Regions from separate parts of the Streptomyces sp. NPDC059002 genome, predicted to be linked through region 1. Evidence: riboswitches for the same ligand, from Rfam matches in the RefSeq annotation. Region 1 holds a riboswitch; the other holds the start of a gene.
The links. Region 1 has a riboswitch for cobalamin ahead of cobN (cobaltochelatase subunit CobN). Riboswitches for the same ligand answer to the same signal wherever they lie in the genome.
Positions count from the first base shown of each region.

Region 2: linked by a shared signal. The riboswitch ahead of ACFWZ2_RS27345 (CbtB-domain containing protein) and the one ahead of cobN (cobaltochelatase subunit CobN) in region 1 are both predicted to bind cobalamin.

Region 1 covers NZ_JBHYJI010000016.1:100,412-116,118, forward strand. Annotated here, with positions in the region: gene ACFWZ2_RS17275 (RHS repeat domain-containing protein) at 1,646-4,690, shown strand; gene ACFWZ2_RS17280 (hypothetical protein) at 4,693-5,172, shown strand; gene ACFWZ2_RS17285 (Gfo/Idh/MocA family protein) at 5,224-6,192, shown strand; gene ACFWZ2_RS17290 (histidine phosphatase family protein) at 6,193-6,831, opposite strand; gene ACFWZ2_RS17295 (amidohydrolase) at 6,949-8,202, shown strand; gene cobN (cobaltochelatase subunit CobN) at 8,231-11,926, opposite strand; cobalamin riboswitch at 11,962-12,096, opposite strand; gene ACFWZ2_RS17305 (cobalamin biosynthesis protein CobG) at 12,203-13,483, shown strand; gene ACFWZ2_RS17310 (precorrin-8X methylmutase) at 13,480-14,121, shown strand; gene ACFWZ2_RS17315 (precorrin-2 C(20)-methyltransferase) at 14,127-15,656, shown strand.
Region 2 covers NZ_JBHYJI010000034.1:82,471-98,177, reverse strand. Annotated here, with positions in the region: gene ACFWZ2_RS27380 (bifunctional 2-methylcitrate synthase/citrate synthase) at 1-880, opposite strand, end outside; gene prpB (methylisocitrate lyase) at 901-1,809, opposite strand; gene ACFWZ2_RS27370 (MmgE/PrpD family protein) at 1,809-3,317, opposite strand; gene ACFWZ2_RS27365 (short-chain fatty acyl-CoA regulator family protein) at 3,520-4,965, shown strand; gene ACFWZ2_RS27360 (histidine phosphatase family protein) at 5,019-5,600, shown strand; gene ACFWZ2_RS27355 (hypothetical protein) at 5,617-5,916, opposite strand; gene ACFWZ2_RS27350 (CbtA family protein) at 6,032-6,790, opposite strand; gene ACFWZ2_RS27345 (CbtB-domain containing protein) at 6,812-7,033, opposite strand; cobalamin riboswitch at 7,068-7,219, opposite strand; gene ACFWZ2_RS27340 (alpha/beta fold hydrolase) at 7,318-8,043, opposite strand; partial or broken gene ACFWZ2_RS27335 (alpha/beta hydrolase family esterase) at 8,234-9,250, opposite strand; gene ACFWZ2_RS27330 (3-hydroxybutyrate dehydrogenase) at 9,656-10,474, shown strand; gene ACFWZ2_RS27325 (helix-turn-helix domain-containing protein) at 10,548-12,500, shown strand; gene ACFWZ2_RS27320 (3-oxoacid CoA-transferase subunit B) at 12,463-13,152, opposite strand; gene ACFWZ2_RS27315 (CoA transferase subunit A) at 13,156-13,917, opposite strand; gene ACFWZ2_RS27310 (alpha-amylase family protein) at 14,392-15,707, shown strand, end outside.

The DNA of each region.
Region 1 (15,707 bases):
CACCGGCACGCCCGCGGCCCGGGTCACCTTCACCTCCGCCGAGCGCTGCCTGGCCACCGGCTCCTTCGACTGCGCGGCCGACAAGTTCACCGCGGCCAACGCCAAGCACTGGCCCGACGTGCCCTTCGACCAGTACTGCAAGGCCAAGGACGCGTGCAAGAACCGGCACAGCCCGTCCTTCTGGTCCCGCAAGCGCATCACCGGCATCGCGACCGAGGTCCGCTCCGGTTCCGGCTACCAGAAGGTCGACTCCTGGAAGCTGGAGCACTCCTTCCCCTCCACCGGTGACGGCTCGTCACCCGCCCTGTGGCTCAAGAGCGTCCAGCGCACCGGCCACACCGGCGGCACCCCCGAGACGCTGCCCGCCGTCACCTTCCGCGGCACCCAGCTGGCCAACCGCGTCGACAGGACCGGCGACGGCATCGCACCGCTGATCCGCTACCGCGTCCACGCCATCGACACCGAGTCCGGCGGCACCGTCGGCGTCAGCTACTCGGCGCCCGAGTGCTCGGCCAAGAGCCTGCCCGCCGAGGAGAGCAACACCAAGCGCTGCTACCCCGTCTTCTGGACCTCGCCCGACGCGCCGGGCGCCGACTTCAAGCCGCTCAAGGACTGGTTCCACACCTATGTGGTCACCCAGGTCCGCGAGGAGGACAACGTCGGCGGTGCCCCCGCCAAGCAGACCGACTACACCTACCTCGGCGGCGCCGCCTGGGCGAAGTCGGAGGACGAGTTCACCGAGGCCAAGTACCGCACCCACTCCGACTTCCGCGGCTACGGCCAGGTCAGGACCGAGGTCGGCACGGGCACCGACGGCGCGAAGCTGCGCACCGAGACCCGCTACTTCCGGGGCATCCCCGGCGCCAAGGTCAAGGACTCCGAAGGCGTGGAGGCCGCCGACCATCCCGTGTTCGCGGGAATGACCCGCGACGAGGCCACCTTCGACGGCGGAAAGATCATCGAGGCGTCCGCCTCGGTCCCCTGGAAGTCGGCGGCCACCGCGACCCGCAAGCGCCCGGGACTTCCCGCGCTCCAGTCCTTCATGGCCGATGACAGTGCGACGGAGACCGGCCGCACGGCCGTCGGGGACGGCTGGCGCCGTTCCAGGACCGAGCGCACCTTCGACGGCCACGGCCAGCTCGCCACCGAGTCCGACCTCGGCGACACCGCCAAGTCCGGCGACGAGACCTGCACCACCACGACGTACGCCCGCAACACCGACAAGAACATGGTCCAGTTCGCGGCCTCGGTGAAGACCGTCGCCAAGGCCTGCGGCACCGCGCCGAACCTGCCGAAGGACCTCGTTTCCGAGAAGCGCACCTACTTCGACAACTCCACCACCCTCGGCGCCGCCCCCACCAAGGGCGACGTGACGCGCGCCGACGAGCAGGACGCGGCGGGCACCGGCTTCCTCACCGTGGAGCGGAACAAGACCGACCGGCACGGCCGCGCCACGGAGTCCACCGACGCGACCGGCGCGACGACCACCACCGCGTACACGCCCGCGACCTCCTACGCGCCGACCAGGACGGTCGTCACCAACGCCCTCGGCCACACCAAGACCACCGAGTCCGACCCGGGCCGCGGCCTGCCCACCGCGACGGTGGACGCCAACGGCAAGCGCGCCGACTCCACGTACGACGGCATGGGCCGGGTCACGAAGGCGTGGGAGCCGGGCTGGCCGAAGGCCGCCCACGCCGACGCGCCCAGCAAGCAGTTCACGTACACGGTCTCGAAGACGAAGCCGACGACCGTCACCACCAAAACCCTGCGCCACAACGGCGACTACCGCACCGAGTACTCCTTCTACGACGGCCTGCTGCGCGAGCGCGAGACCCAGGCGCCCTCCGCCAACGGGGTCGGCCGGGTCATCGGCGAGAAGAGGTACGACTCCCGCGGCCTGGAGTGGAAGACGTACGACGCCTACTACGCGACCGGCGACGCCTCGGGACAGCTGGTGACCGGCGACGACACCAAGGCCCCTGACGCCACCCGCACCGTCCACGACGGCGCCGGGCGCCCGACCGCGCAGATCAGCGAGAAGTACGGCGACGAGGTCACCCGCATCACCACCCGGTACGGCGGCGACCGCACCACCGTCGTCCCGCCCAAGGGCGACACGGCGACCACCACGGTCACCGACGTCCAGGGCCGCACGACCGAACTGATCCAGTACACCGACGCGGACCGCACCGCGTCCCAGTCCACGACGTACACGTACACGCCGGCGGGCAAGCAGAAGACGGTCACCGACCCGACCGGCGCGAAGTGGACGTACACCTACGACCACCGTGACCGGGTCACCAGGACCGACGACCCCGACAAGGGGATCACCGGCGCGACCTACGACGACGCGGACCGCCCGCTCACCGCGACCGACGCCCGCGGCACCACGCTGTCCACCAGCTACGACGCGCTCGGCCGCAAGACCGCGGTGAAGGACGGCAAGACGGTCCTCTCCTCCTGGACGTGGGACACGGTCGCCAAGGGGCAGCTCGCCAAGTCCACCCGGCACACCGGCGGTCAGGAGTACACGACCGAGACCACCGCCCTCGACGACCGCTACCAGCCCACCGCCACCAAGGTCACCATCCCCGCGCGGGAAGGCGCCCTCGCGGCCGCCTACCAGTGGACGTACGGCTACAACGCGCGCACCGGACTCCTCGACTGGACCCGCCAGCCCGCGCTGCCCGGACAGGCCGCCGAACGCGTCACCAACCGCTACGGCAGCAGCCTCCCCTACGACCAGCTCGTCATGACGGGACCCACGGCCCCGATCCTGGTCAACAACATCACGTACGACCCCTTCGGCCGCCCGCTGCGCACCGAGTACGGCACCAAGGGACGCCATGTCTGGGACACCAAGGAGTACGACGAGCACACGGGCAACCTGATCCGCACCACCACGGACCGCGAGACCGGGCCCGCCCGCATCGACGACGTCCGGTACGGCTTCGACGTGGCGGGCAACATCAACCGGCTCGTCACCGCGTCCGGCCAGGACGAGCAGCGCTCCGTGGACACCCAGTGCTTCACGACCGACGCCCTGCGCCGGGTCACCAACGCCTGGACGGCGACGGACAGTTGCGCCGCCAAGCCCGCCGCCGACGGCGGCGAGGGCGGCAAGGCCCCCAAGGTCGGCGGGCCCGACGCGTACTGGCACAGCTTCACCTACGACGCCATCGGCAACCGCACGACGGAGACCCAGCACAAGATCGCCGGTGACCCGCTCGCCGCCCAGGACGTCAAGCGCACCTACTCCTACGGGGAGAAGGGCGCGGGAGCGCGCGCACTGACCTCCGTCACCAACGAGTCGGCGGGCAGGACCTCCACCGACAGCTACGCCTACGACAAGACGGGCAACACCACGACCCGGGCGGCCGACGGGCGCAAGCAGAACCTGACGTGGGACGCGGAGGGCCACCTGGCCACGCTCACCGAGGGCGACCGGCGCACCGAGTACGTCTACGGCGCGGACGGCGACCGCCTCCTCGCCAAGACCCCCGCCGCCACCACCCTGCACCTGCCCGGCGGCAACGAGGTCACCCTGAACAAGGACGGCACCAAGACCAGCGCCCGCTACTACACCGCGGGCGACGAGACGGTCGCGGTGAGGACCGGCGGCCAGGTCAGCGTCCTGCTCTCGGACCACCTGGGCACGGCGACCACCGCGGTCGTCCTCGGCGCGGGCCAGGCCGTCACCCGCAGGAAGATGCACATCTTCGGCGGACAGCGCACCGCCCAGTCCGTCAACTGGCCGGGAAACAGGGGCTTCGTGGGCGGCACCACCGACACCACGGGCCTCACCCACCTCGGTGCCCGCGAGTACGACCCCGCACTGGGCCGCTTCATCTCCGTCGACCCGATCATCGACACGAGCGACCCGCAGCAGATGCACGGATTCACGTACTCCAACAACAACCCGCTCATCTACGCCGACCCCGACGGCAAGTTCTTCGGCAGCTTCGTCAAGAGGATCACGAAGGCGATCAACAGGGTCGTCAAGCAGGTGGTCAAGGCGGTCAAGCGCTACACGCGGTGGTACGGCCGCCTCAAGCCGTACCAGAAGCAGCAGGTGCGCATCGCCAACGCGTCGCGCGGCATCAGCAACAGGTTCTACGACGGAATCGAGAAGGCCAGGGCCAAGGAAAAGGCGGACGCCGCCGCACGCGAGGCGCAGAAACGCCAGGACGCCGAACGGCGCCGCAAGGACAGCCTCTGGAGCAACATCAAGCGGGGCGAGATCGGCGAGGCCTGGAACAAGACGGGCGGCAAGGCCGTCACCCACGTCAAGGACCATTGGCGGGGCTACGCGGAGGGCACCGGATTCGTGGTGTGCGTGGTGGGTTCCCTCGGAGCCTGCGCGGTGGCGGGCGGTGTCGTCGTCGTCGGGAAATTCGCGGCCGACGCCTATACGCACGACTTCGCCTACGCCCGCGAGAAGGGCAAGGGGAACTTGCGCGGATATGCGATCGGCATGGGGCTCGGCGCCGCGGGCGGCAAGGCGTTCACGCACTTCGGTAAAATGAACGGAGTCGGTCGCCACCTTCCCGCAGGGCGACATGCCGCCGGCATCCCCCAGCACGCGCTGCGTGTGGACCGCTGGTATCAGGGGGCCACCTACGGTGTGAACACCGGCCTCGGACAAGCAGGATGCGGAACGACCATCAACGCACCGGGATGGTGTTGACCATGTCCGTCAAGGACGGAACCCGCAGGGTATGGCGCGTGGCCATGCCCATCAGGGTCGCCGCATTCTGCGTCGCATCGGGGTTCGCCGTCCTCGGCGGAATCACCGTCTGGCAATGGTTCACAGGTCCCCCCGAGGCCGACATGGTGCTTTTCGCCGTGCTTTTCCTCGGCGGCGCGATCGCCGGTTTCCTGTATTGCTTCGCGACATCGGTGGCGATAACCGACGACAGAGTGACCGTCCGCAATCTGGGCCTCGTCGACTGGATTCCGCTGTCGGACATCGCATCCGTCGAGGCCGGATACAGCGGGCTGACGATCACGGCACACGACGGCAGGGTCGTGCGCGGCCGTGCCGTGGAGAAGCCGAACTACGCGCGCTGGCTGGGACGGCGCACGCGCGCGGACCGGGTGGTGGACGAGATCCGGTTCGCGTCCGGCCTCACGGTGAGGGGGCACCGGCGCGGCCGCGCCCAGGGATGATCAGTAGGTGAAGGGCCGTTCCGTTCCGTCCGGGCAAGGGGTACGCATCTGATGAAGACGATCCGCGTCGGGGTCCTCGGCTGCGCCGACATCGCGCGGCGCCGCGTGCTCCCCGCGATGGCGGCGCAGGACGGCCTGGCCGTCGCCGCGGTGGCCAGCCGTGACACGGAGCGGGCACGGGAGCTTGCCGGGCGGTACGACGCCCGGCCGGTGACCGGCTACGCGGAACTCCTGGAGCGGGACGACATCGACGCGGTGTACGTCCCGCTGCCCGCGGCCCTGCACGCACGGTGGACGCGGGCGGCGCTGCGCGCGGGCAAGCACGTGCTCGCCGAGAAGCCGCTCACCACGTCGTGGGAGGAGACCCGGCAACTCCTCGCCCTGGCCGAGGAGTCGGGCCTAGCCCTGATGGAGAACGTGATGTTCGTCCATCACTCCCAGCACGCCGCCGTGGCGAAGCTGATCGCGGAGGGGGCCATCGGCGAACCGCGCGCCTTCCACGCCGCGTTCGCCATTCCCCGGCTGCCGGACGACGACATCCGGCACCGCCCCGAGCTGGGCGGCGGCGCCCTGTGGGACGTCGGCGTCTATCCGCTGCGGGCCGCCCTGCACTTCCTGGGCGACGGCCTCGACGTGCTCGGCGCCACGCTCACCGAAGGACCGGGCCGGGCCGTGGACACCGCGGGCGCGGCCCTGCTGCGCTCTCCGGCGGGGGTCACCGCGCAGCTCACCTTCGGCCTCGACCACGGCTACCGCTCCGCGTACGAGATCTGGGGCAGCCTCGGCCGGATCACCGTCGACCGCGCCTTCACGCCGCCCGCCGACCAGCTGCCGAGCGTCCGCGTCGAGCGGCGCACGGGCGGCGGCGACATCGTCCTGCCCGCCGACGACCAAGTGGCCGCCACGGTAAGGGCGTTCGCCGCCGCGGTCCGGTCGGGGGCGGCGCCGGACCCCGCGATCGCCGAGCAGGCGCGGCTGCTGCGCGATGTGCGCGAGCACGCGCTGCGGGGCCGTCCCTGATCAGTCCCCGGAGTCGTGCGGGCGCAGCTCGGCGGGGAAGCCGGTCCAGCGCAGCTCCGCGGGCAGGTGGCGCATGTCGTTCTGGAAGAGCAGCGCGGCGGGGCGGCCCGGGGCGTAGCGGATCGCGGTCAGTGACGCGTTGCCGTGGTTGAGGCCGAGCCAGCGCCACGGCGGGGCGTCGAGGGCGGCCCTGACGAGCCAGGCGATCAGGAAGTTGTGGGTGACGACCAGTTCGTGGCGGGGCTCGTCGCCGGGCACGGGCCCGGTGAACAGGGCGAGCGCCTCGCGGGCGAGGGCGGGTCCGCACTCGCGCTCCCGGGCGGGAAATCCGGCCAGCCTGTCCAGCGTCTCGTCGGCCGTCTCCGGCGGCAGCTCCTGGCGCGCGGGCAGATACGGGAGGTAGTCACCGGCCGGTTCGCTCCGGTGGCACGGGACGCCGTCGAGCCGCTCGCCGATCAGGCGAGCGGTCTGTTCGGCGCGGGGGAGCGGGCCGTGGTGGATCACCGAGAGGGGGACGCCGCGGAGGCGTTCGCCGAGGAGTGCGGCCTGGCGGCGGCCGTTCTCCGACAGGCCGCTCTCGTCCGGCGTGGCCTCGCCGTGCCGGACGAGGTAGAGGTGGCGCGTGGCGGCTGTGGTCATGGTGGGGACGACGCCGCACGTTTCCCGCCGGTTCCGTCCGCCGCTCCGGAAGGACCGCCTCCCGTTCCCGGTACCCGTACGTAAGGTGGCGGGGCAGCCCGAGACGAGGAGCGTGACATGACCACCACCGAACCGACCTCCGCACTCCGTGGCCTCGACGCCGTCAAGGACGACCTCGCCGCCCTCTACCGCGATCTGCACGCGCACCCCGAGCTGTCCTTCGAGGAGCACAGGACCGCCGCCGAGATCGCCCGCCGCGCCACGTCGTACGGATACGAGGTGACGCCCGGCGTCGGCCGCACCGGAGTGGTGGCCGTCCTGGACAACGGCGAAGGCCCGACCGTCCTGCTGCGCGCCGACTTCGACGCGCTGCCCGTGACCGAACGCACCGGACTGCCGTACGCGTCCCGCACCGAGGGCGTGATGCACGCCTGCGGCCACGACATGCATGTCACGTGTCTGCTCGGCGCGTTGAAGCTGCTCGCCGACGCCCGCGCCGACTGGTCGGGGCGGATCCTCGGTGTCTTCCAGCCCGCGGAGGAGACCGCGCAGGGCGCGCGGGCGATGGTCGACGACGGCTTCTACGAGCGGTTCGGCACCCCCGACGTGGTGCTCGGCCAGCATGTCGCGCCGCTGCCCGCCGGGATGATCGGCGCGCACCCGGGCCCGGCGTTCGCGGCGACCGACGCGCTGCGGGTGCGGATGTTCGGCAAGGGCGCGCACGGCTCGCGCCCGGAGGCGTCGATCGACCCGGTGGTGATGGCCGCGTCGACCGTGATGCGGCTGCAGACGATCGTGTCCCGGGAGATCGCGGGCGGCGAGACGGCCGTGGTGACCGTCGGTTCGCTGCGGGCGGGCACGAAGGACAACATCATCCCGGACGAGGCCGAACTGCAGATCAACATCCGCACCTACACCCCCGAGGTGCGGACCAGGGTGCTCGCCGCCGTCGAGCGGATCGTCAAGGGCGAGGCGATCACGGCGGGCGCGGAGCGGGAACCGGAGATCACGGAGATCGACGCCTTCCCCGTCCTCGACAACGACGCGGCCGCCGTCGAGCGGACGGTGGCCGCGCTCGGCGCCGTCATCGGCGCGGACCGGATCATCGACCCGGGCCCGGTCACCGGCAGCGAGGACGTCGGATACTTCGCGACCTCGGCGGAGCGTCGGATTCCGCTCTGCTACTGGCTGTTCGGCGGCGTCGACCCGGCTGAGGTGGCGGCCGCGCAGAAGGCGGGCACCTTCGAGCGGGACATCCCGTCCAACCACTCGCCGTTCTTCGCGCCGCTCGTCGGGCCGACCCTGGACACCGGGGTCACGGCGCTGACCACGGCCGCGCTCGCCTGGCTCGGCGGCCCGCCGTCGCGGTGACGGCGGGCCGCCCGGGGCGGACGGGGGCTCAGCCCTCGTCCTCCAGGTCGCCCTCGGTCTCCAGGTAGGCCTGGCGCAGCGCTTCGAGCACGGCGGGGTCGGGCTTGGCCCACATGCCGCGCGACTCCGCCTCAAGGAGGCGCTCCGCGATGCCGTGCAGGGCCCAGGGGTTGGCCTCCTGGAGGAACTGGCGGTTGGTCGGGTCCAGGACGTACGTCTCGGTGAGCTTGTCGTACATCCAGTCGGCGACGACACCGGTCGTCGCGTCGTACCCGAACAAGTAGTCCACGGTGGCGGCGAGTTCGAAGGCGCCCTTGTAGCCGTGGCGGCGCATCGCCTCGATCCACTTGGGGTTGACGACGCGGGCGCGGAAAACGCGGGACGTCTCCTCGACCAGCGTGCGGGTGCGGACCGTCTCCGGCCGCGTCGAGTCGCCGATGTACGCCTCGGGCGCGGTGCCCTTGAGCGCGCGGACCGTGGCGACCATGCCGCCGTGGTACTGGAAGTAGTCGTCGGAGTCCGCGATGTCGTGCTCACGGGTGTCCGTGTTCTTCGCGGCGACCTCGATGCGCTTGTAGGCCGTCTCCATCTCGGCGCGCGCCGGGCGGCCCTCCAGACCGCGGCCGTACGCGTAACCGCCCCACACCGTGTACACCTCGGCGAGGTCCGCGTCCGTGCGCCAGTCGCGGGAGTCGATGAGCTGGAGGAGCCCCGCGCCGTACGTGCCCGGGCGCGAGCCGAAGATACGGGTGGTGGCGCGGCGCTCGTCCCCGTGCTCGGCCAGGTCGGCCTGGGTGTGGGCGCGCACGTAGTTCTGCTCGGCGGGCTCCTCCAGCGAGGCGGCGAGCCGCACCGCGTCGTCGAGCAGCCCGATCGTGTGCGGGAACGCGTCGCGGAAGAAGCCCGAGATGCGCAGCGTCACATCGATGCGGGGGCGGCCCAACTCCTCGTACGGGATGGCCTCCAGGCCGGTCACGCGGCGCGACGCGTCGTCCCAGACGGGGCGGACGCCGAGCAGGGCCATGGCCTCCGCGACGTCGTCGCCCGCGGTGCGCATGGCGCTCGTGCCCCACAGGGACAGGCCCACGGAGGTGGGGTACTCGCCGTTGTCGCTCCTGTACCGCTCGACGAGCGAGTCGGCGAGGGCCTCGCCGGTCTCCCACGCGAGGCGCGAGGGGACGGCCTTGGGGTCGACCGAGTAGAAGTTGCGGCCGGTCGGCAGGACGTTGACGAGGCCGCGCAGGGGGGAGCCGCTGGGCCCGGCGGGGACGAAGCGGCCGTCCAACGCACGTACGGCGTTGTCCAGTTCGGCGGTGGTGGCGTTGAGGCGGGGCACCACCTCGGTCGCCGCGAAGTGGAGGATCGCTGCGACGGGGTCGGCGCCCTGGTCAGGGGCACCCTGCACCGTGGGCTGTGCCCACCCGTCCCGCCCTGCGGGACGATTGCCCACAGCAGCGGCGACCTGGACTGCGGCGGTCGGATCCCAGTCCGCGTCGTCCATCGCCTGGACCAGGGCGCGGGCCTTCTCCTCGGCCTCGTCCGCGCTGACGCGCGTCGCCGCCGACTCGTCGAGGCCGAGGGCCTCGCGCAGGCCGGGCAGGGCGGACGTGCCGCCCCAGATCTGGCGGGCGCGCAGGATCGCGAGGACGAGGTTCACGCGGTCGGCGCCGGCCGGGGCGGTGCCGAGGACGTGCAGGCCGTCGCGGATCTGCATGTCCTTGATCTCGCAGAGCCAGCCGTCGACGTGCAGCAGGAAGTCGTCGAAGCCGTCGTCGTCGGGACGGTCCTCAAGACCCAGGTCGTGGTCGAGCTTGGCGGCCTGGATGAGCGTCCAGATCTGTGCGCGGATCGCGGGCAGCTTCGCCGGGTCCATGGAGCTGATCTGGGCGTACTCGTCGAGGAGTTGCTCCAGGCGCGCGATGTCGCCGTAGGAGTCGGCGCGCGCCATCGGCGGCACCAGGTGGTCGATGAGCGTGGCGTGCACGCGGCGCTTGGCCTGCGTGCCCTCGCCCGGGTCGTTGACCAGGAAGGGGTAGATGAGGGGAAGGTCACCGAGTGCGGCGTCGGGGCCGCAGGCCGCGGAGAGGCCCGCGTTCTTGCCCGGCAGCCACTCCAGGTTGCCGTGCTTGCCGAGGTGGATCATCGCGTCGGCGCCGAAGCCGCCGTCCGCCGCGGAGGCCGCGATCCAGCGGTAGGCGGCCAAGTAGTGGTGCGAGGGCGGCAGATCGGGGTCGTGGTAGATCGCGATCGGGTTCTCGCCGAAGCCGCGCGGCGGCTGGATGAGGATCAGCAGGTTCCCGCGGCGCAGCGCGGCGAGCACGATGTCGCCCTCGGGGTCGCCGCCCTGGCCGACCCGGGAGCGGTCCAGGAACATCTCGCCGGGCGGCGGGCCCCAGTGCTCCTCCACGCCCGAGCGCAGCTCCTCGGGGAGCGTCGCGTACCAGCGCTTGTAGTCGGCGGCCGGGATGCGCACCGGGTTGGCGGCGAGCTGCTCCTCGGTGAGCCACTCCTGGTCGTGGCCGCCCGCGTCGATCAGAGCGCGGATCAGCTCGTCGCCGTCGCCGGAGACCAGGCCGGGGATCTCCTCCGAAGGACCGAAGTCGTAGCCCTCGCCGATGAGCCTGCGAAGGAGCGCCACCGCGGACGCGGGGGTGTCGAGGCCCACCGCGTTGCCGATGCGGGAGTGCTTGGTCGGGTAGGCGGAGAGCACGAGCGCGAGGCGCTTGTCGGCGGCCGGGATGTGCTTGAGGCGCGCGTGGCGTACGGCGATTCCGGCGACCCGCGCCGCGCGCTCGGCGTCGGCGACGTACGCGGGAAGCCCGTCCTCGTCGATCTCCTTGAAGGAGAAGGGGACCGTGATGAGGCGGCCGTCGAACTCCGGCACGGCGATCTGGCTCGCGGCGTCGAGCGGCGAGACGCCCTCGTCGTTCTCCTCCCAGGCGGTGCGCGACCCGGTCAGGCACAGGGCCTGCAGGATCGGCACGTCGAGCGCGGTCAGCGCGCCCGCGTCCCAGGACTCGTCGTCACCGCCCGCCGACGCCTCGGCGGGCTTGGTGCCACCGGCGGCGAGGACCGTGGTCACGATGGCGTCGGCGGCCCGCAGTTCGTCGATCAGCTCGGGCTCGGGGGCGCGCAGCGAGGCCACGTACAGCGGCAGCGGGCGCCCGCCCGCGTCCTCGATCGCGCCGCACAGGGCGTCCACGAACGCGGTGTTGCCGCTCATGTGGTGGGCGCGGTAGTAGAGCACCGCCACGGTCGGGCTGTCAGTGCCGTCGGCGCCGTCGGCGCGGGCGGCGCGTTCGAGGGGGCCCCAGGACGGGGCGGCAGCGGGCGGCTCGAAGCCGTGGCCGGTGAGCAGCACGGTGTCGGAGAGGAAGCGGGCCAGCTGCTCCAGGTTGGCGGGGCCGCCGTGCGCGAGGTAGGCGTGCGCCTCGGCGGCGATGCCGACCGGCACGGTGGAGGAGGCCATCAGCTGGGCGTCGGGGGCCTGTTCACCGGTGAGCACCACGACGGGCAGGCCGCTCGCGGTGAGCTGGTCGAGGCCGTCCTGCCAGGCGCGGACGCCGCCGAGGAGGCGTACGACGACGAGCTCGGCGCCGTCGAGCAGCGCGGGGAGTTCGGCCAGGTCGAGGCGGGAGGGGTTGGCGAACCGGAAGTCGACGGGACCCCCGGCAGCACGGGCGCTGAGCAGGTCGGTGTCGGAGGTCGACAGCAGCAGAAGCATGCGGGCGCAGGCCTTCCTCGGGGTGTCCGCGCCCCGGGTGGTCGTATGGACGGCGGGAGTTCCTGACTCGCCCCACACGGGTGGGGCTCACAGTGGCGGGACCGCGCCGGATTCACACCGGGCTTCCTCCCTCGGGTCCTGGTGGACCCACGCCGTCGCTGGCGTCGACGGACCTGGCGGTCCGCCGCCTGCATAGTAAGTCCTGCCCGCGGTCGGCGGGGCGGCCACCTGCCAGGACGGCCGTATCGGGAGGCGACCGGCCGGATCCGCGTGGGTATGCTCGCCGCCATGCCGCCCACCCGAGCAACATCCCCAAACCAGGGCGAATCTCCCATACGTGACCGGGGCGACGCCTGCCCCGGAGCCCTCCGCCTGCACCGCGCCGACGACGGCCTCCTCGCCCGACTCCGCCTGCCCGGCGGCCTCCTGACGTCCCGTCAGGCCGACGCCCTGGCCACCGCGGCGGAGCGTCTCGCGGACGGGAACCTCAGCATCACCTCGCGCGGCAACATCGAGCTGCGCGGCCTCGGCGACACCTGCGGAGGCGAACTCTCCGCCCTGCTCGCGGACGCCGGTCTGCTCCCCTCCGAACGGCACGAACGCGTACGGAACGTGGTGGCGTCACCGGCGGCGGGAACCGACCGACTCGGCCACGCCGACGTGCAGTTGTGGGCCCGTGAGCTGGACGGACTCCTGTGCGCCGAGGAGTGGACGCCGGACCTCTCGGGCCGCTTCCTGTTCGCCGTCGACGACGGGCGCGGAGACGTCGTCGGGCTCGGCGGCGATGTGACCTTGATCGCAGAATCGGGCGGCACCGCGGTCGTTCGCCTCGGGGGCCGCGCCTTCCGGGTGCCCGCCGCGGACGCGCCGCGCGCCGCACTCACCGCCGCGGGCGCCTTCCTCGCCGCCGCGACCGCCGCGGGCAACGGCGCCTGGCGGGTGTGGGAACTGCCCCGCGAACAGCCCGTGGACCTCGCAGGAGCGCTGGAGAAGGCAGGCATCGAGGCCGTCCGCGCCGAGCCGTGGGCCGTCTCCCGCAGCGCCCCGCCGGCCCCCGGAGTCATCGGCCGCGCCCTCGCCGTCAACGCCCCGCTCGGCCGCGTCACCGCCGCCCAGTGGCGCTCCCTCCTCCCGCTGCCCGCCGACGAACTGCGCGTCACCCCCTGGCGCGGCTTCGTCCTGCCCGGCTTCGCCGACGAGACGGCGGCCCGCGAGCGCCTCGCCGCGCTGACCGGCGCCGGATACCTCACATCCCCCGACTCGCCCTGGCTGGGCGTCGGCGCCTGCACCGGCCGCCCCGGCTGCGCCAAGTCCCTCTCCGACGTACGCGCCGACGCCGTGCCCGGCCTCGGCGGCCTCCCCGTCCACTGGTCCGGCTGCGAACGGCGCTGCGGGCACCCGCACGGCGACTGGGTCGACGTCCTCGCCACCGGCGACGGGCAGTACGAGGTGAATGTGCGCATCGTCGGCGAGGAGTGGGTGCCCGTGACGGGCGGCACCCTGACCGAGACGGTCACCACGGCACGTACCACCACGAAACCAACGGCCACGAGATGAGCGAGAGCACAGTGTTCGACTACGAGAAGGACGGCGCGGCGATCTACCGCGAGTCCTTTGCCACCATCCGCGCGGAGGCGGACCTCGCGGGCCTGCCCGCCGACGTCAGCCAGGTCGCGGTGCGGATGATCCACGCCTGCGGGATGGTCGACCTCGTGCGCGACCTCGCCTTCAGCCCTCAGGTGGTGGCCGACGCCCGCAAGGCGCTGCGCGACGGGGCGCCGGTCCTCTGCGACGCGAACATGGTCGCGAGCGGCGTCACGCGCAAGCGGCTGCCCGCGGACAACGACGTGATCTGCACCCTCGCGGACCCGTCCGTGCCGGACCTCGCCCGGCGCATGGGCACCACGCGCAGCGCCGCCGCCCTCGAACTGTGGCGCGACCGCCTCGAAGGCTCCGTCGTCGCCATCGGCAACGCGCCCACCGCGCTCTTCCGCCTCCTGGAGATGATCGAGGAGGGCGCCCCCCGCCCGGCCGCCGTGCTCGGCATCCCCGTCGGCTTCGTCGGCGCCGCCGAGTCCAAGGACGCGCTCGCCGCGCACACCTCGGGCCTGGAGTACCTGGTCGTACGGGGACGTCGCGGCGGCAGCGCGATGGCCGCGGCCGCGATCAACGCCATCGCGAGCGAGGCGGAGTGAACGCCGTGAACACCGGACAGAGCCCGCAGGGACGGCTGTACGGGGTCGGGCTCGGGCCCGGCGACCCGTCGCTGATGACCGTGCGCGCCGTGGAGGTCATCGCCGCCGCCGACGTGGTCGCGTACCACTCGGCACGGCACGGCCGCTCCATCGCCCGCTCGATCGCGGCCGCGCACATCCGCGCCGACCACATCGAGGAGCCGCTGGTCTACCCCGTCACCACGGAGGGCACCGACCACCCCGGCGGCTACCGCGGCGCACTCGACGACTTCTACGAGGAGGCCGCGGCCCGGCTCGCCGTCCACCTCGACGCGGGCCGCACCGTCGCCGTGCTCGCCGAGGGCGACCCGCTCTTCTACGGCTCCTACCAGCACATGCACAAGCGCCTCGCGCACCGCTACCCGACCGAGGTGATCCCCGGCGTGACCTCGGTCAGCGCGGCGGCGGCCCGGCTCGGCGAGCCCCTCGTGGAGGCCGAGGAGGTCCTCACGATCCTGCCGGGCACGCTCCCCGAGGAGGAGCTGGCCGCGCGCCTCGCCGCCACCGACTCGGCGGTCGTCATGAAGCTCGGCCGCACCTTCGGCAAGGTGCGCGGCGCCCTGGAGCGCGCGGGCCGCATCGACGAGGCCCGGTACGTCGAGCGCGCCACCATGGAGGGCGAGCGCACCGGCCGACTGGCCGACGTGGACCCGGAGTCGGTGCCGTACTTCTCCGTGGCGGTCCTGCCGAGCCGGGTCGCGCCGCTGACCGGCGGCCCCGCGCCCGAGCCCGCGGCGGACCCGGAGCGCGGCGAGGTCGTCGTGGTCGGCACGGGTCCCGCCGGGCCGCTGTGGCTGACCCCCGAGACGCGCGGCGCGCTCGCCGCCGCCGACGACCTGGTCGGCTACACCACGTACGTGGACCGTGTGCCGCGCCGCCCCGGACAGCTGCGGCACGGCTCCGACAACCGCGTCGAGTCCGAACGCGCCGAGTTCGCCCTGCAGTTGGCGCGGCGCGGGCGGCGCGTCGCCGTCGTGTCGGGCGGCGACCCCGGCGTCTTCGCGATGGCCACGGCCGTCCTTGAGGTCGCCTCGCAGGACGAGTACGCCGACGTACCGGTGCGGGTGCTCCCCGGAGTGACCGCCGCCAACGCCGCGGCGGCCCGCGCGGGCGCACCCCTCGGCCACGACTACGCCACGATCTCCCTCTCCGACCGGCTCAAGCCGTGGGAGGTCATCGCGGAACGGCTCGCCGCCGCGGCCGCCGCGGACCTGGTGCTCGCCCTCTACAACCCCGGCTCCCGCAGCCGCACTTGGCAGGTGGGCAAGGCACGCGAGCTGCTCCTCGAACACCGGGCGCCCGACACCCCGGTCGTCCTCGGCCGCGACGTCGGCGGCCCCGAGGAGAGCGTGCGCGTCGTACGCCTCGGTGATCTCGACCCCGCCGACGTCGACATGCGGACACTCCTCATCGTCGGCTCCTCGCAGACGCGGGTGTCGCGGCGGCGCGGGGGCGGGGAACGGGTCGTCTGGACGCCCCGGCGCTACCCGGAGTAGGGGCCGCTCCGCGGGGGCGGTGGGCCCCTGCGGGCACGTCGCGGCTGGTCG
Region 2 (15,707 bases), on a different contig from region 1:
GGGTGGCCTCCGGGTCGGCGGCGCGGGCGACGAGCCGGTCAAGGGCCTCCTGCATGATCGGGACGCGGGAGTCGCCGTGCTGGTAGACGCGGTGGCCGAAGCCCATGATCTTCCGCCGTGCGGCGAGGGCGTCCCGCAGCCACCGTTCCGCGTTCCGCGGCTCGCCGATCTCGTTGAGCATGTGCATCACGGCCTCGTTGGCACCGCCGTGCAGCGGCCCCTTGAGGGCGCCGATCGCGGCGGTGACCGCGCTGTAGAGGTCGGAGAGGGTGGAGGTGACCACGCGGGCGGTGAACGTGGAGGCGTTGAAGCTGTGTTCGGCGTACAGGACGAGGGGGACCTCGAAGCAGTGGACGACGTCCGGGTCCGGCACGGCGCCGAAGCACATGTGGAAGAAGTTCTCCGCGTACCCCAGGGCGGGGTCGGGCGCGATGGGCGCGAGGCCGCGCCGGCGGCGCTGGTCGGCGGCGACCACGGTGGGCAGCCTCGCCAGCAGGGTCAGGGACTTGGTCCGGTGGGCGGCGAGGCTGCCGTCGTCCTCGGTGGGGTCCTCGGCGCCGAAGAAGCTCACCGCGGTGCGCAGTACGTCCATGGGGTGGCATGTCTCGGGCAGCCGGGCGAGCAGCTCGGAGGTGGTGCGGTCCAGGGGGCGCAGGGCGCGCTCGCGGGCCTGGAACTCCCGCAGTTGTCCGGCGTCGGGCAGCTCGCCGTACCAGAGGAGGTGGGCGACCTCCTCGAAGGAGCGGCGGGCGGCGAGGTCCTGGACCGGATAGCCGCGGTAGGTGAGGGAGTTGGTGTCCTGGATGACGGTGGAGATCTCGGTGGTGTCGACGACGACACCGGCGAGGCCGCGGTGGATGCCGGGTGCGGTGGTGGACATGGGCGGATGCCTCCGGTGCGTCAGGTGCCGGGCGGGAGCGTGAAGTCGTAGACGGCCGAGTCGAAGGCCGCGTACTCCTCGTAGCCGAGGAGTTCGTACAGGCGGGAGCGCGTCTGCATGCGGGGCAGCAGCGCTTCCTGGGTGCCGTCGGCGGCGATCGTGCGCAGGCCGTCCTCGACGGCGCCCATGGCGAGGCGCAGCAGGGTGACCGGGTAGAGGGCGATGTTGTAGCCGAGGTCCGCGAGGGCCCGGGTGTCGAGCAGGGGTGTCTTGCCGAACTCGGTCAGGTTCGCGAGGAGCGGCACGTCCACGGCCTTGCGGAACGCCGCGTACTCGGACGCGTCGGCGAGCGCCTCGGGGAAGATCGCGTCGGCGCCCGCGTCGACGTAGGCCTTGGCCCGTTCGATCGCGGCGGGCAGTCCCTCCACGGAGCGGGCGTCGGTGCGGGCCATGAGCAGGAAGTCCGGGTCGCGCCGGGCGTCGACCGCGCCCCTGACGCGGCGCACCATCTCCTCGCGGGGTACGACGGTCTTGCCGTCGAGGTGCCCGCAGCGCTTGGGGTTGACCTGGTCCTCCAGGTGCAGCCCCGCCAGGCCCGCGTCCTCCAGGAGCTGGACGGTGCGGGCCGCGTTCATGGGCTCGCCGAAGCCGGTGTCGGCGTCGATGAGCACGGGCAGATCGGTGACGCGTGTCGTCTGCTGGGCGCGGGCCGCGATCTCGGACGCGGTGGTCAGTCCGATGTCGGGCAGGCCGAGGTCGGCGGCGAGCACCGCGCCGGAGAGGTAGACGGCGTCGAAGCCGGTGTCCTGGATGAGGCGCGCGGAGAGCGGGTTGAGCGCGCCGGGCATGCGCAACAGGCGCCCGGTGGCGAGCTGTTCGCGGAAGGCCCTGCGGCGCTCCGCGGGTGTCGTGCGGGTGTGGAGCAGCATCAGAAGAGACCTTTCGGGAGCCGCGCGTCGTATGCGGCGATCGCGTCGGTGTCCACGGCGGGGAACAGTCCGTCCAGGTCTTCGGCGCCCGGCTCGCCCAGGCGTTCGGCGGCGGCCAGGAAGCGGTCCTGTGCCGCGGGGGCGACGATCCCTTCGGCGAGGGTGCGGAACTTGGCCGTATAGGCGGGGCGGTCGAAGGGCCGGGCGCCGGCCGGGTGGGCGTCGGCGACGGCGAGTTCGTCCTCGATCACCGTCCCGTCGTCGAGGGTGAGGACCGCCCGTCCGCCGAAGGCACGGCGGCCGGGGTCCGGGTCGTGGTAGCGGCGGGTCCACTCCGGGTCCTCGACCGTGCTGATCTTCCGCCACAGTGCGACGGTCCCGGGGCGGCGGGCGCGCTCGGGTGCGTAGGAGCGTTCGTGGTGCCACGTCCCGTCCTCCAGGGCGACCGCGAAGATGTACGGGACCGAGTGGTCGAGGGTCTCGCGGCTGGCCGTGGGGTCGTACTTCTGCGGGTCGTTGGCGCCCGAGCCGATCACGTGGTGCGTGTGGTGGCTGGTGTGCAGCACGATCGACCGCACCCGGTCCAGCGGTCCCGCCTTGTCGCGCAGGCGCCGCGCCAGGTCGATGACGGCCTGCGCCTGGTATTCGGCGGAGTGTTCCTTGGTGTAGGTGTCGAGGATCGCGCGGCGCGGCTCCCCGGGCCCGGGGAGCGGGACGGTGTAGTCGGACTCCGGTCCGTCGAGCAGCCGGGCGAGGAAGCCGTCCTCGCCCTCGTAGATCGGGGACGGGGACGTCTCGCCGCGCATGGCCCGGTCGACGGCCTCGACGGCGGCCTTCGTGGCGAACGCGGGGGCGTACGCCTTCCAGCTGGAGATCTCGCCCTTGCGGGACTGCCGGGTCGCGGTCGTGGTGTGCACGGCCTGCTGGACGGCCTGGTACACGGTCTCGACGGGCAGCCGCAGCAGGGCGCCCAGGCCGCCCGCGGTGGCCGCGCCGAGGTGGGCGACGTGGTCGATGCGGTGCTCGTGCAGGCAGATGCCCTTGACCAGGGCCACCTGGATCTCGTACGCGGCGACGACGCCGCGCAGCAGGTCGCCGCCCGTGCGGCCGGTGTGCTGGGCGACGGCGAGCAGCGGCGGGATGTTGTCGCCGGGGTGGGAGTAGTCGGCCGCCAAGTACGTGTCGTGGAAGTCGAGTTCGCGCACGGCGGTGCCGTTGGCCCAGGCGGCCCATTGGGGCGGGACCCGGGTGCGGGATCCGAGGACCGAGGCGCCGGGCGTGCTCGCACGGTGCGCGGTGGCCTGGGCGCGGGCGACCGCGACCGGGCGCCTGGTCAGCGACGCGACGGCGACCGCCGCGTTGTCGATCACCCGGTTGACGGCCATGGAGACGCTGTCCGCGTCGAGTTCTTCGGTGGCGGTGGCCATGGCGGCGAGTTTCCAGGCGAGTTGGTCCTCGCGCGGCAGTCGGTCGGTGCTGGGGTGTACACGGACGTGGTGCTCGATCACGACGCTCCTCGTGGGGGTTCCCGAAGGTCCTTACGAGAGCGAGACTGCCCCGTCGGCGCCGGGCGGGCCAGCGTCCGCGGCTGTGGAATTCGTACAGCTCTGAGCTGGGAATCTGCGAAATGTGCGAACTCTGCGGATGCTATGTTCGCAAGGACCGCCGCCCCGCCGTGCCGACCGGGCGGCCCGCGGAGCGAGGTGTGCCATGGCCCAGCGAAAGACCGTACGGAAGGTCTACGCGCCCGCCCGGCTGCGTCGGCTGCGCCGCGAACACGGCATGAACCAGATCGACATGGCCCGCGCCCTGAACATCTCCTCCAGCTACGCCAACCAGATCGAACAGGGTCAACGCCCGCTCACCGGCCCGGTGCTGCGCCGGATCGCCGAGGTCTTCGGCGTGGACACGGAGTACTTCTCCGACGCGGACGAGGACCGGCTCGCCACCGATCTGCGGGCCGCGCTCGCCGACGAGGCGTGCGGCGTGCCGCTGCCCGACGCCACGGAGATCGGCGAGGCCGCACGGGATCACCCCGGGGTCGCCCGCGCGCTGGTGGCCCTGCACCGCCGCTACCGCGACGCCGCCGAGCAGGCGGCCGCGCTCGCCGCCCCGCACCCGGGCGGCACCGCCCTGCTGCCGCCGGGTGAACCGCACGACGAGGTACGGGACTTCTTCTACGCCCATCACAACCACTTCGAGCCGCTGGACACCGAGGCCGAGCGGCTCGCCGAGGCGCTGGAGCTCCAACCAGGCCGTGCCTCCGGGCCGTTGGGCGCGCGGCTCACCGACCGGCACGGCATCCGCGTCGTGCAGGCCGCGCCCGGCGGCTCCGGCGACGCCCGGCGCTTCGACCCCGACGCGGGACTGCTGTTCCTCTCCCCCTGGCTCAGCGAAGGACAGCGCGCCTTCCAGCTCGCCACCCAGCTCTGCCTGCTCGAACACGGCACGCTGCTCGACCGACTCGCCACCGCAGCGCCCGAGTTGACGTCACCGGCATCGGCGGCGCTGGCCCGCATCGGGCTCGCGAACTACTTCGCCGGTGCCCTCCTCATGCCGTACACGTCCTTCCACTCGACGGCCGAACAGGTCGGCTACGACATCGAGTTGCTGTCCGCGCGCTTCGGCGTCGGCTTCGAGACCGTCTGCCACCGCCTGAGCACCCTGCAGCGCACCGGGCAGCGGGGCGTGCCGTTCTCGTTCCTGCGTGTGGACCGTGCGGGCAACATCTCCAAACGGCAGTCGGCGACCGACTTCCACTTCTCCCGGCTCGGCGGCACCTGTCCCCTGTGGACGGTCTACGAGGCGTTCTCCGCGCCGGGCCGGATCCTGACCCAGGTCGCCGAAATGCCGGACGGGAAACGCTCGTTCTGGGTGGCGCGGACCATCACCCGCGGCGGCTTCGGTCACCACGCCCCGCGCGCGGAGTTCGCCGTGGCGCTCGGCTGCGAGCTGCGTCATGCGCACCGTCTGGTCTACGCGGAGGGCGTCGCCCTCGACGAGCCACGGGCGGCGACCCCCATCGGCCTGGGCTGCCGCATCTGCGAGCGGCGGGACTGCGCCCAGCGGGCCAGGCCACCGGCCGGTGGGCGGCTCGCCATCGATCCCGACCGGCGGACCTACGTCCCCTATCCCGTCGATGCCCGCACCCGCTGAACCCGCCGCCCGCATGACCGCGCCCGCCCCCACGTACCCGAAGGATTCCCCTGGTGACCAGCCGCGTCCTGTTCGTCTCGCCCGCCATGAACGCGTCGCTGCGCGAGGCCCGTTTCGACGACGGCGCCCCGCTCGACGACCGGGGCCTGACCGCGGCGCGCGCCGCGGCCGGATCCCTGTCCGCGCCCGCCGCCTCCGCCATCGTCGTCTCGGACAGCCCTCGGTGCCGGGGAACAGCGGAGGCGCTCGGGCTCGGCCCGGTGACCGCGCCCAGGGAGCTGACCGGCATGGACATGGGGCGCTGGCGGGGCAGGACCCTGCACGAGGTGAGCGCCGGGGAGCCGGAGGCGGTGGCCCGATGGCTGACCGATCCGGACTGCGCGCCGCCCGGCGGGGAGTCCGTGGCGGCCTTCTGCGCGCGCGTCGCGCGCTGGCTCGACACCGCGCCGACCGGCGACGGACGGATCGTCGCCGTCGTCGAGCCGGAAGTGGTGCGCGCCGCGGCGGTCCATGCGACGGGCGCTCCACCGGCCGCGCTCTGGCGGATCGATGTGGCACCGCTGACGGTCACGGAGTTCAGCGGCAGGTCCGGACGGTGGAACGTGCGGCTCGGTCACGCCCTGGACACGCCCTGAACCCACGGGAGTTGACTCAGTGGGCCGGAGCGTCCCGGTAGCGGCTCAGTGCCGCGGCGACGGCGCAGCGCACACACGTGGCGTCCGCCGACGGCTCGGCGCCGCAGGTGTCCCCCGCGCAGTCGCCGATGAGCAACTCCAGCTCCCGCACCAGGCGTTCGGTCCGCTTCGCCTGCTGGGCGAGGACGCGGACGCGGGCGCTCTGGCCGCCTATCTGCCGTCGGCTCGCGACCAGTTGCTCGTACTCACCGGGGGTCAGGGCCACCGCGTCGCGGCCGCCGAGAGTGATGTGTCGCGGCTGCAGTTGTCTGGCCACTCGGCTCCTCGATTCGTCGCCTGATCGTGGTGGTTCCTGTGCAACGCGAGAGGGCCCCCGGATGGTTCCGGGGACCCTCGCGTACGACGGATCGAGCCAGGTGCGACGGACCGGGTCAGCGCCCGGCCGACACCACCTCACCAGGCGCCGCGACCGGCCGTGGCCGCAGCAGTCGTTCCGCCAACTCGCCGAAGAGCAGGCCGAATCCGGCCCACAGCGTGATCTGCGTGGCGAGCGCGGAGAGCCTGAAGCGCCACAGCAGCGCCGCGGGGAAGTGCTCCGGCACCTCGTTGACCACGGGCAGGATGGCGAACGCGATCCCGATGACCACGGCGAATCCGGCGAGGGAGACGACCGTGGCGTACCAGGTGCCGATCCTGGGGGCGAGCCGCTTGCCCAGGATGGTGGCGCCGACCGCGAGGAGCACGCTCAGCACCATCATCAGCACATACAGGGTGGTCCGCTTGCCGATGGTGTCGGGGTTGCCGACGGCGGGCGGATTGGCCGGGTACTTGAGGAACGGGACGACGTACACCGCGAGCAGCGCGCAGCCGGAGAGCAGCAGCGCGGTGGCGCGCGGGCCGAAGTTCCCGACGCGGCCCAGGGCGTAGCAGTAGGCGAGTGCGGCGATGCCGCCGAAGGCGACCCCGTAGACGAGGACGCCGGTGGCGAGACCGGCCGTGGACTGCAGGCTCCGGGAGACGAGTTCGGCCTCGCCCTCGTGGGAGTGACCCGCGTGGGCCTCCTCGAAGCCGATGGCGCTGTCGACGTTCGGCTCGCCGAGGAAGTAGGCGACGACCAGGGCGAGCACGCCGGCGGCCAGGCCGGCGAGCATGCCCCGAACGAGCAGATTTCTTACGGTTGTCGAGTTCATGTGCGCGCGGCGTTCCTCTGGTCAGTGGCAGGGGAAGCCGAGCAGGTGGCGGGCGTCGTGCACCCACTCATGGACCTCCGCGCCGCTGAACACGGAGGTGGCGCCCTGTTCGGCGCCGACGAAGTACAGCAGGACGAGCATCAGCACACCGAAGAAGACCGCCCAGGGGGCGATCGCCTTCAACGGCAGCTTTGCGGGTACGACAGGGGTGGTGGCGGTCGGCTGGGCGACGTGCTGCGCCATGGCAGGGCCTCCTCGGGAGTTCGCGTCCCATCTCGGTGGTGCACAGGACGACGGCAACGGGTCTGACTCACAAGCGCTCCGGGGACCGCTTGCACACAGTGGCGCGACCGTGCCGGGCTCTCACCGGCTTCCGTTTCGTACCGTCGTCGATAACCAACTGAACGTACCGCCTGTCGCGTGCATGGCCAAGATGGCATCCCTCACTCCCGTTCACGCCCGCGCACGCCCCCCCTCCGGCTCGTCGGCCGCCTGACATGCGCGCCGGTTGCGTCGTCGGACTCTTGTCAGGCGAGCTTGAGCAGCAGCCCGGCGAGGTCCGCCGGTGCGGTGATCATGCAGTCGTGTCCGGCCCGCAGCTCCCACACCTGGGACGGGGTTCCGTTGGGCTGCACCGCGGGGACCGGCCGTCGGACGATGCCTTCCGGCACACCGACCACGCAGTGGATGTGCGTCCGCGGGATCGCGTCGACGGCCGGGGCGTCCAGTCGGACCGGTTGCCGCAGGCAGCGCACCGACTGGTCGGAAAGCATCGAGCGCAGCCAGGCGACGTCCGCCGGGTCGGTGACGCCGAACAGGCCCGCGGGCGGCGGCATTTCGGGGAGCGGCGGAACCCGCCAGCCGCTCTCGGAGCGCACGGCGCGGTCGATCAGGGCCCGGGTCGCGGGCTGGACGTCGGCCGCGCTTTCGCCGTGCTCGGGGACCATGGCGTCGAGGTACACCAACTCGCCGATGCGAGCGGGGACTTGGTTGGCGACGGAGGAGATGACGAGTCCCGCGTAGCTGTGTCCCACGAGGATCACCTCGGTGAGGTCTGCCTCGACGATCAGCCCGACGATGTCGTCGACGTGCGTGTCGAGCCCCACATCGGGGCCGAGCAGATGGGCCTTGTCGCCGTGGCCGGTCAGCGACGGCGCGAACACCCGGTGTCCGGCGGACGCCAGGAGCGGGATCACCCGCTCCCAGCACTGTCCGCTGTGCCAGGCGCCGTGTACCAGCAGATAGGTCGACATGAGGGTGCTCCTTGCTGTGCCGGGGGTCGGCTCGGGGGTCGTCGGCCATGCTGCCGACCGGGCGCCGGGCCAGCCAGTACCTCCCCGGTCCTGGGGGTGACAGGGCCAGGCACGCCGCGGCGGCGCGAACTACCGTGGGGAAGAGGTCGCGATGCTCGCCGGGGTCAGCGCCGAGTGAGGAGTGCCGCTAGCCGCCGAGTCCGAAGAACTTCGTGATCCAGTGGCTGGAGCAGATCGAGTCCAGGAAGTACGGGGCGCCGGTGCTGCCGCACTGTTCGGGGCCGGTCCCGGGGTCGACGGGAGTGCCGTGGTTGATGCCGGGAACCTTGTTGACCTCGACGGCCACCGTGCCGTCGGAGGCCACGTATTCGTCGTGCTGGGTCGCGTTGGGGCCGATGGTGGAGCTGCGGGTCGGAGTCTGGGAGAGCCCGTGCAACTCCGTCCACTGATCGCGCAGTTCGGTCGCGTTGCGCGGTACGACCGTCGTGTCCTTGTCGCCGTACCAGATCGCGGTGCGCGGCCACGGCCCCCCGTACGACGGGTATGCGTCACGCACCCGCTGGGCCCACTCGCCCGGGCTCAGATCCACTCCCGGGCTCATGCACTGGAAGGGGGTGCTGCCCTTCGTGCAGTTGTAGGGCAGGCCCGCGACGATCGCCCCCGCGGAGAAGACGTCGGGGTAGGCGGCCAGCATGACCGAGGTCATGGCACCGCCCGCGGACAGGCCGGTGACGAAGACCCGCTCGGCGTCGCCGCCGTAGGACGAGACGGCGTGGTCGGCCATCTGCCGGATCGAGAGGGCCTCACCCTGGTCGCGCCGGTTGTCGGTCGACTGGAACCAGTTGAAGCACTTGTTGAGGTTGTTCGACAGGGTGGTCTCGGCGAGGACCAGGATGAACTTGTCACGGTCGGCCATGTCCGGCAGGCCCGAGTGGTCGGCGTACGTCTGGGCGTTCTGTGTGCACCCGTGCAGCGCGACGACCACGGGCGCGTGCGCGGGCAGCGACGCGGGCTTGTACACGTACATCTTCAAAGCACCGGGATTGGAGCCGAAGCCGGACACCGGCGTGAGGCCGACCGCGGCGCTCGCGGACTGCGCGGGACCGGTGAGGACGAGCGGGAGGGCGAGGGCGGCGACGGCGACGAGACCTGCCGTGAGACGGCCCCACCGTCCTCGTGGCCGCGCGTGATGTGGGGGGACAGACATGCGGAACACTCCTTGATGTCGATGCACGCCCGGCGTCTCGGGGTCGCCGACGCGGCGGTGTGATGTGCGATGCCGCGCCGGAAGCACCGGGCGTGGTTCGGAACCGTAAGGTCCGCCCCGTCCCGCCACCATGGTCGCGGGCACCACATGCGCGGGTACGGCCCGCGCCGGCACACGGATTGCGCGGCCCCGGCCGCCCTGCTATCCGACTCGGCCGTCACGCGGGCGAGTTCAGGGATGTCGCCCCACGGGCACGAGCACGGGCACGAGCACGACGAGGGACCGCACCGGGCGGTGACCTCGTGCCGCGTACGCTCACCATGTGTTCCCCACCCACCCGTTCGCCGTCGGGCATGGCGCCTCACGCCATGTCCGGACCCGGGCCCGCTGCCTACCGTGAAGGCCATGAACAGCACCCGCACCACTGAGGGCGACGCCGTCCGCGCCGTCGGCCCCGATGCGTCCTTCGCTCCCGCAGACCGCTTCCTCAAGGGGCGAACCGCCCTGGTGACAGGCGCCGCGAGCGGCATCGGGCGGGCCTGCGCCGTCGCCCTCGCCGACGCCGGGGCCCATGTGCACGTCGTCGACCTGGCCGCGGAGGCCGCCGAGCGGGTGGCCGAGGAGATCGGCGGCGTCGCCCGCGTGGCCGACCTCTCCGACATGGCGGCCGTCGACGGTCTCCCCGCCGACGTGGACATCGTCGTCAACAACGCCGGGCTCCAGCATGTCGCGCCGCTGCACGCATTCCCGCCCGACCGCTTCGCCCTCATCCAGAAGATCATGGTCGAGGCCCCGTTCCGCATCATCCGGCGCACCCTCCCCCACATGTACGCGCAAGGGTGGGGCCGCGTCGTGAACATCTCCTCCGTGCACGGGCTGCGGGCCTCCGCCTTCAAGGGCGCGTACGTCGCCGCCAAGCACGCGCTGGAGGGGCTGAGCAAGGTCGCAGCCTTGGAGGGGGCCGCCCACGGCGTCACGTCGAACTGCGTGAGTCCCGCCTACGTCCGCACCCCCTTGGTCGAGGCCCAAGTCGCCGACCAGGCCCGCTCGCACGGCATCGCCGAGTCGGACGTACTGGAGAAGATCATGCTGGAGCGCAGCGCCGTCAAGCGCCTCATCGAACCGGAGGAGGTCGGCTCGGCGGTGCTGTGGCTCTGCTCCGAGAACGCCGGGTTCGTCACCGGCGCCTCGCTGCCGCTGGACGGGGGCTGGACCGCCCACTGACCGTGCCCCGTGTCCCCCGTATCCGCGGGTGCGCGCGACGACGCGCGCACCCGCCCTGCCCGAGGTTCGCTCCATGTCCCAGACCACCGCTGCCGCCACCACCGCACTCCGTCACCTGATGGAGCTGCTTGCCACGGATGCCTCCGCCGAGGAGTACACGGCGGTGGCCGCGCGGGCCCGCGCCGACGGAATCGACGACCGCGACGTCAAGGAGATCGACAGGGCGGTGTCGACCGCTCTCGGGGTCCGCAAGGTGCTCCGCCGCCAGCGCCGTCGCGAGGCCGAACTGACCGCGCTGTTCGACACCGCGAGCGATCTGGCCGCGCTGCGCGATCTCGACGCCGTCCTGCACTCGATCGTCCGCCGGGCCAGAACACTCCTCGGCACGGACACCGCCTACCTGACCCTGGTGGACGAGGCCGCCCAGGACACCTACATGCGGGTCACCGACGGCTCGGTCTCGGTCGCCTTCCAGGAGCTCAGGCTCAACCTCGGTGAGGGCCTCGGCGGCCTCGTGGCCCAGTCCATGCGCCCTTACGCGTCCCCGGACTACCGCACGGACGAACGGTTCCAGCACACCGAGACCATCGACCACGGGGTCCTGGACGAAGGCCTTGTCGCCATCCTCGGCGTACCGCTGCTGCTCGGCTCGGGCCCGGCGGGCAACCGCAACGTCATCGGCGTGCTCTTCGCGGCCGACCGCGGCCCGCGCAGCTTCTCGCCCGACGAGGTGGCCCTGCTCGGTTCGCTCGCCGCGCACGCCGCCATCGCCATCGACACCGCCCGCACGCTCGACGACGCCCGGACCGCGGCGGCGGAGCTCACCGAGGCCAACACCGTCATCCAGGACCACGCGGCCGCGATGCAGCGCGCCGCCGAAGCCCACGACCGGCTGACCGACCTGGTGCTGCACGGCTCGGAGGTGTCCGAAGTGGCCGCGGCGGTGGCCGAGTTCCTCGGCGGCCGACTGACCATCTTCGACCCGAGGGGTGACGTCCTCGCCCGGGCGGGCGGTCGGGAAAACTCCCCCGCACCCGACTCCGACGCCCTGTCCCAGGCCGTCGCCCGGGCCCGCGCCGAGGGCCGTTCCGTGCGCCACGGCGACCATTGGCACTGCGCCGTCCTGGCCGGACAGGAACTCCTCGGCAGTCTCGCCTTCCACGGACGCCCGGACCTGGAAGGCCCCGACCGCCGCCTGTTCGAGCGCACGGGCACCATCACCGCGCTGCTCCTGCTGCTGCGCCGCACCGTCGCCGAGACCGAGAACCGCGTGCGCGGCGAACTGCTCACGGACCTCCTCGACGGTGCGGGCCGCGACCCCGCGCTGTTCGCCGAGCGCGGCCGCCGCCTCGGCGTGGATCTGACCCGGCCGCACCTGATGCTCGTCGCCGAGTCCGACGCGGATGCGGACGGCAGGCTCACGGCCGGGGCCCAGCAGTACCTCTTCGGCCGCGAGGGTCTGTGCTGCGAGTACGAGCAGCACGTCGTCATGCTCGTCCCGGACGACGGCACCGAGCCCGGCCAGGCCGCACGCGCCGCCGCCGAACACCTCTCCCAAGGACTCGGCGAACCCGTGAGCGTGGTCGCGGCCGGACCCTGCCAGGGGCCGGCCGCGCTGCCCGATTTCCACCTGGAGGCCCGCCGCTGTCTGAGCGCCATGCGGGTACTCGGCCTGACCGGCGACGGAGCCTGCGCCGCGGACCTCGGATTCCTCGGCGTGCTGCTGGGCAAGGAACAGGACACCAGCGGCTTCGTGGAGAGGATCCTGGGCCCCGTCCTCGACTGGGACGAGCGCAGGGGAACGGAACTCGTCCGGACGCTCCAGGCGTACTTCGCCGTCAACGGAAGCCACATCCGCGCCAAGGGCCTCCTCCACGTCCACGTCAACACCGTGGTGCAGCGCATCGAGCGGATCGGCGCGCTGCTCGGGCGGGACTGGGAGACCCCCGAGCGGGCGTTGGAGATCCAGCTCGCGCTGCGGATCCACCTCATCTCCCAGCTGGGCCGCACCCGGACGGACCGGTAGGACGGCGGGCCGCGGTACCGGCCGGGACGCGCAGTTCCGGCACGGTGGCCGCCCGCACGTCGTCGATGCCGACGCCCGGCGCGAGCTCGGCCAGGACGAGCCCTTCGTCCGTCACGTCGATGACGGCGAGGTCGGTGATGATGCGGTCGACCACGCCGCGCCCGGTGGCGGGCAGGGTCAGCTCGTCGACGATCTTCGGTGAGCCGTCCTTCGCGGTGTGCTCCATGACGACGATGAGGCGGCGGGCGCCGTGGACCAGGTCCATGGCGCCGCCCATGCCCTTGACCATCTTCCCGGGGATCATCCAGTTCGCCAGATCGCCGGTGGCCGAGACCTGCATGGCGCCAAGGACGGACACGTCGATGCGCCCGGCGCGGATCATGCCGAAGGAGAAGGCGGAGTCGAAGGAGGCGGCGCCCGGCTGGAGGGTGACCGTCTCCTTGCCCGCGTTGATGAGGTCCGGGTCCTCCGCCCCGTCCACCGGGTACGGGCCGACGCCCAGGATGCCGTTCTCGGCGTGGAGGACGACGTGGATGCCGTCGGGGAGGTGGTTGGGGATCAGCGTGGGCAGACCGATGCCCAGGTTGACGTACTGCCCGTCCGCCAGTTCCCGGGCGGCGCGGGCGGCGAGCTGGTCGCGGTCGAGTGCCATGGGTCAGGCCTCCTGGGCTGCGGGGCGTACGGTGCGGCGCTCGATGCGCTTGTCGGCGGGATCGGCGGCGACGATCCGGTCGACGTACACGCCCGGCAGATGGACGGCATCGGGGTCCAACTCGCCCGGCTCCACCAGGCGTTCGGCCTCCACCAGGGTGGTCCGCCCGGCCATCGCCGCCAGCGGGTTGAAATTGCGGGCGGCGCGGTGGAAGACGCAGTTGCCGTGCCGGTCCGCGACCTCCGCGCGGACGAGCGCGAAGTCCGCGGTGATGGACTCCTCCAGCAGATGGCGGCGGCCGCGGAACTCCCGGACCTCCTTGGGCGGGGAGGCCACGGCCACGCTCCCGTCGGCGGCGTACCGCCACGGCAGCCCGCCCTCCTCGACCTGGGTTCCCGCGCCGGCCGGGGTGAAGAACGCGGGGATCCCGCTCCCGCCGGCCCGCAGCCGCTCGGCGAGCGTGCCCTGCGGGGTGAGTTCGAGCTCCAGCTCACCGGAGAGGTACTGCCGCGCGAACTCCTTGTTCTCGCCCACGTACGACGACGTCATCCGGGCGATCCGTCCGGCCCGCAGCAGCAGGCCGAGCCCCCAGTCGTCCACGCCGCAGTTGTTGGACACGACCCGCAGGCCCGTCGTCTCCGTACGGGCCAGCGCGGCGATCAGCGTCGACGGGATCCCGCACAGTCCGAAACCGCCGACGGCGAGGGTCGCCCCGTCCGGGATGTCGGCCACGACGTCCGCGGCCGGATCCACCACCTTGTCCATGCTCGTCTCTCCCACATTCCTCGGCCCAGGGTGCACCGGCTCGTCCCGGCCGATGGCCCGCGAACCCGCCCTGGGGTCTGGTGCCTTCACCCTTCACCGCGGTACGGCCCTACGGGTATGTGTTCCGGCCCTATGACCTCGCCGATGCGTATGGCGCCGCCGGCGTCGGGACGGCGTGCGCCGAGCGCGGACGCCGTGTTTCAGCAAGTTCTTGCGAATGGAACCCGAGGGGCACCAACGGAAGGGACAACCCCTTGCCCCGACCATGAACTTCCACACCATTACTGCAAGTTGATGGCCCTTTGCACCCGTCGGTCCCGTCCAAAGATGCAATCCATTGATGAATCTTGCAGCAAATCTTGACGCGCTCATGCACGGACGGCAATCTCAGCCGCGGACCTCCCCCCACGGCAGCCTGGCGCAGGGCTGTCTTCGTGGGCACAGCCATGCCCACTTCACCGAAGGAGCCGCAGAATGCACCATCGATCCCGCCTGTTGGGCGGAGCGCTGGCCGGAACACTGACGGCGGCGGGACTCGCCGCCCTCGCGCCCTGGCAGTCGCAGGCGACACCCCCCGGCGAGAAGACCGTCACCGCCACCCTCTTCGAGCGGCCGTTCAAGGACGTCGCCGCGGCCTGCACCGACCAGTTGGGCCCCGCCGGTTACGGCTACGTCCAGGTGTCCCCCGCCTCGGAGCACATCCAGGGCGACCAGTGGTGGACCTCGTACCAACCCGTCAGCCACAGGATCGCGGGGCGCCTCGGTGACCGGGAAGCCTTCAAGGGCATGGTCGACGCCTGCCACAAGGCGGGCGTCAAGGTCATCGCGGACGCCGTCATCAACCACATGAGCTCCGGCTCCGGGACGGGTACAGGAGGGACCGCGTACTCCAAGTACGACTACCCCGGCACCTTCCAGGACAAGGACTTCCACACCTGCCGCAAGGACATCAACGACTACACCGACCGCGACAACGTCCAGAACTGCGAACTCGTGGGCCTCGCCGACCTGGACACCGGCAGCGACGCCGTCCGCACCACCATCGCGAAGTACCTCGGCGACCTGCGCTCGCTGGGCGTGGACGGATTCCGCATCGACGCGGCCAAGCACATGGCGGCCGCCGACGTCGCCGCCATCAAGGGCAAGATGGGCGACCCCGGGTTCTGGGTCTCCGAGGTCATCCACGGGGCCGGGGAGGCCGTCCAGCCCGACGAGTACACGGGTGTCGGGGACGTGGACGAGTTCCGTTACGGCGGGCACCTCAAGAGCGCCGTCCAGGGCGGGAACATCGCCCAGTTGAAGTCGGTCGCGGACGGCAAGCTGAGCAGCGGCTCGGCCCGTACGTTCGTCGACGACTGGGACACCGAGCGCAACGGCTCCACGCTGACGTACAAGGACGGCGAGCGCTACACCCTCGCCAACGTCTTCATGCTGGCCTCGCCCTACGGCTCCCCCAACGTCTACTCCGGCTACGAGTGGACCGACAAGGACGCGGGCCCGCCGTCCGGCACCGACGGCTGGACCGACGTCCACACGCAGAAGGCGATCACGGGACTCGTCGGGTTCCGCAACGAGGTGGGCTCCGCCGAGCTCACCGACTGGTGGGACAACGGCGGCAGCGCGATCGCCTTCGGCCGCGGCAGCAAGGGATTCGTCGCCCTCAACAACGGCGACGGCGAGCTGACCCAGACCTTCACCACGTCCCTGCCGGCCGGTACGTACTGCAACGTCGCCAAGGCCGCGCCGGGCGACTGCGCGGGCGACACGGTCACCGTCGGCGCCGACGGAAA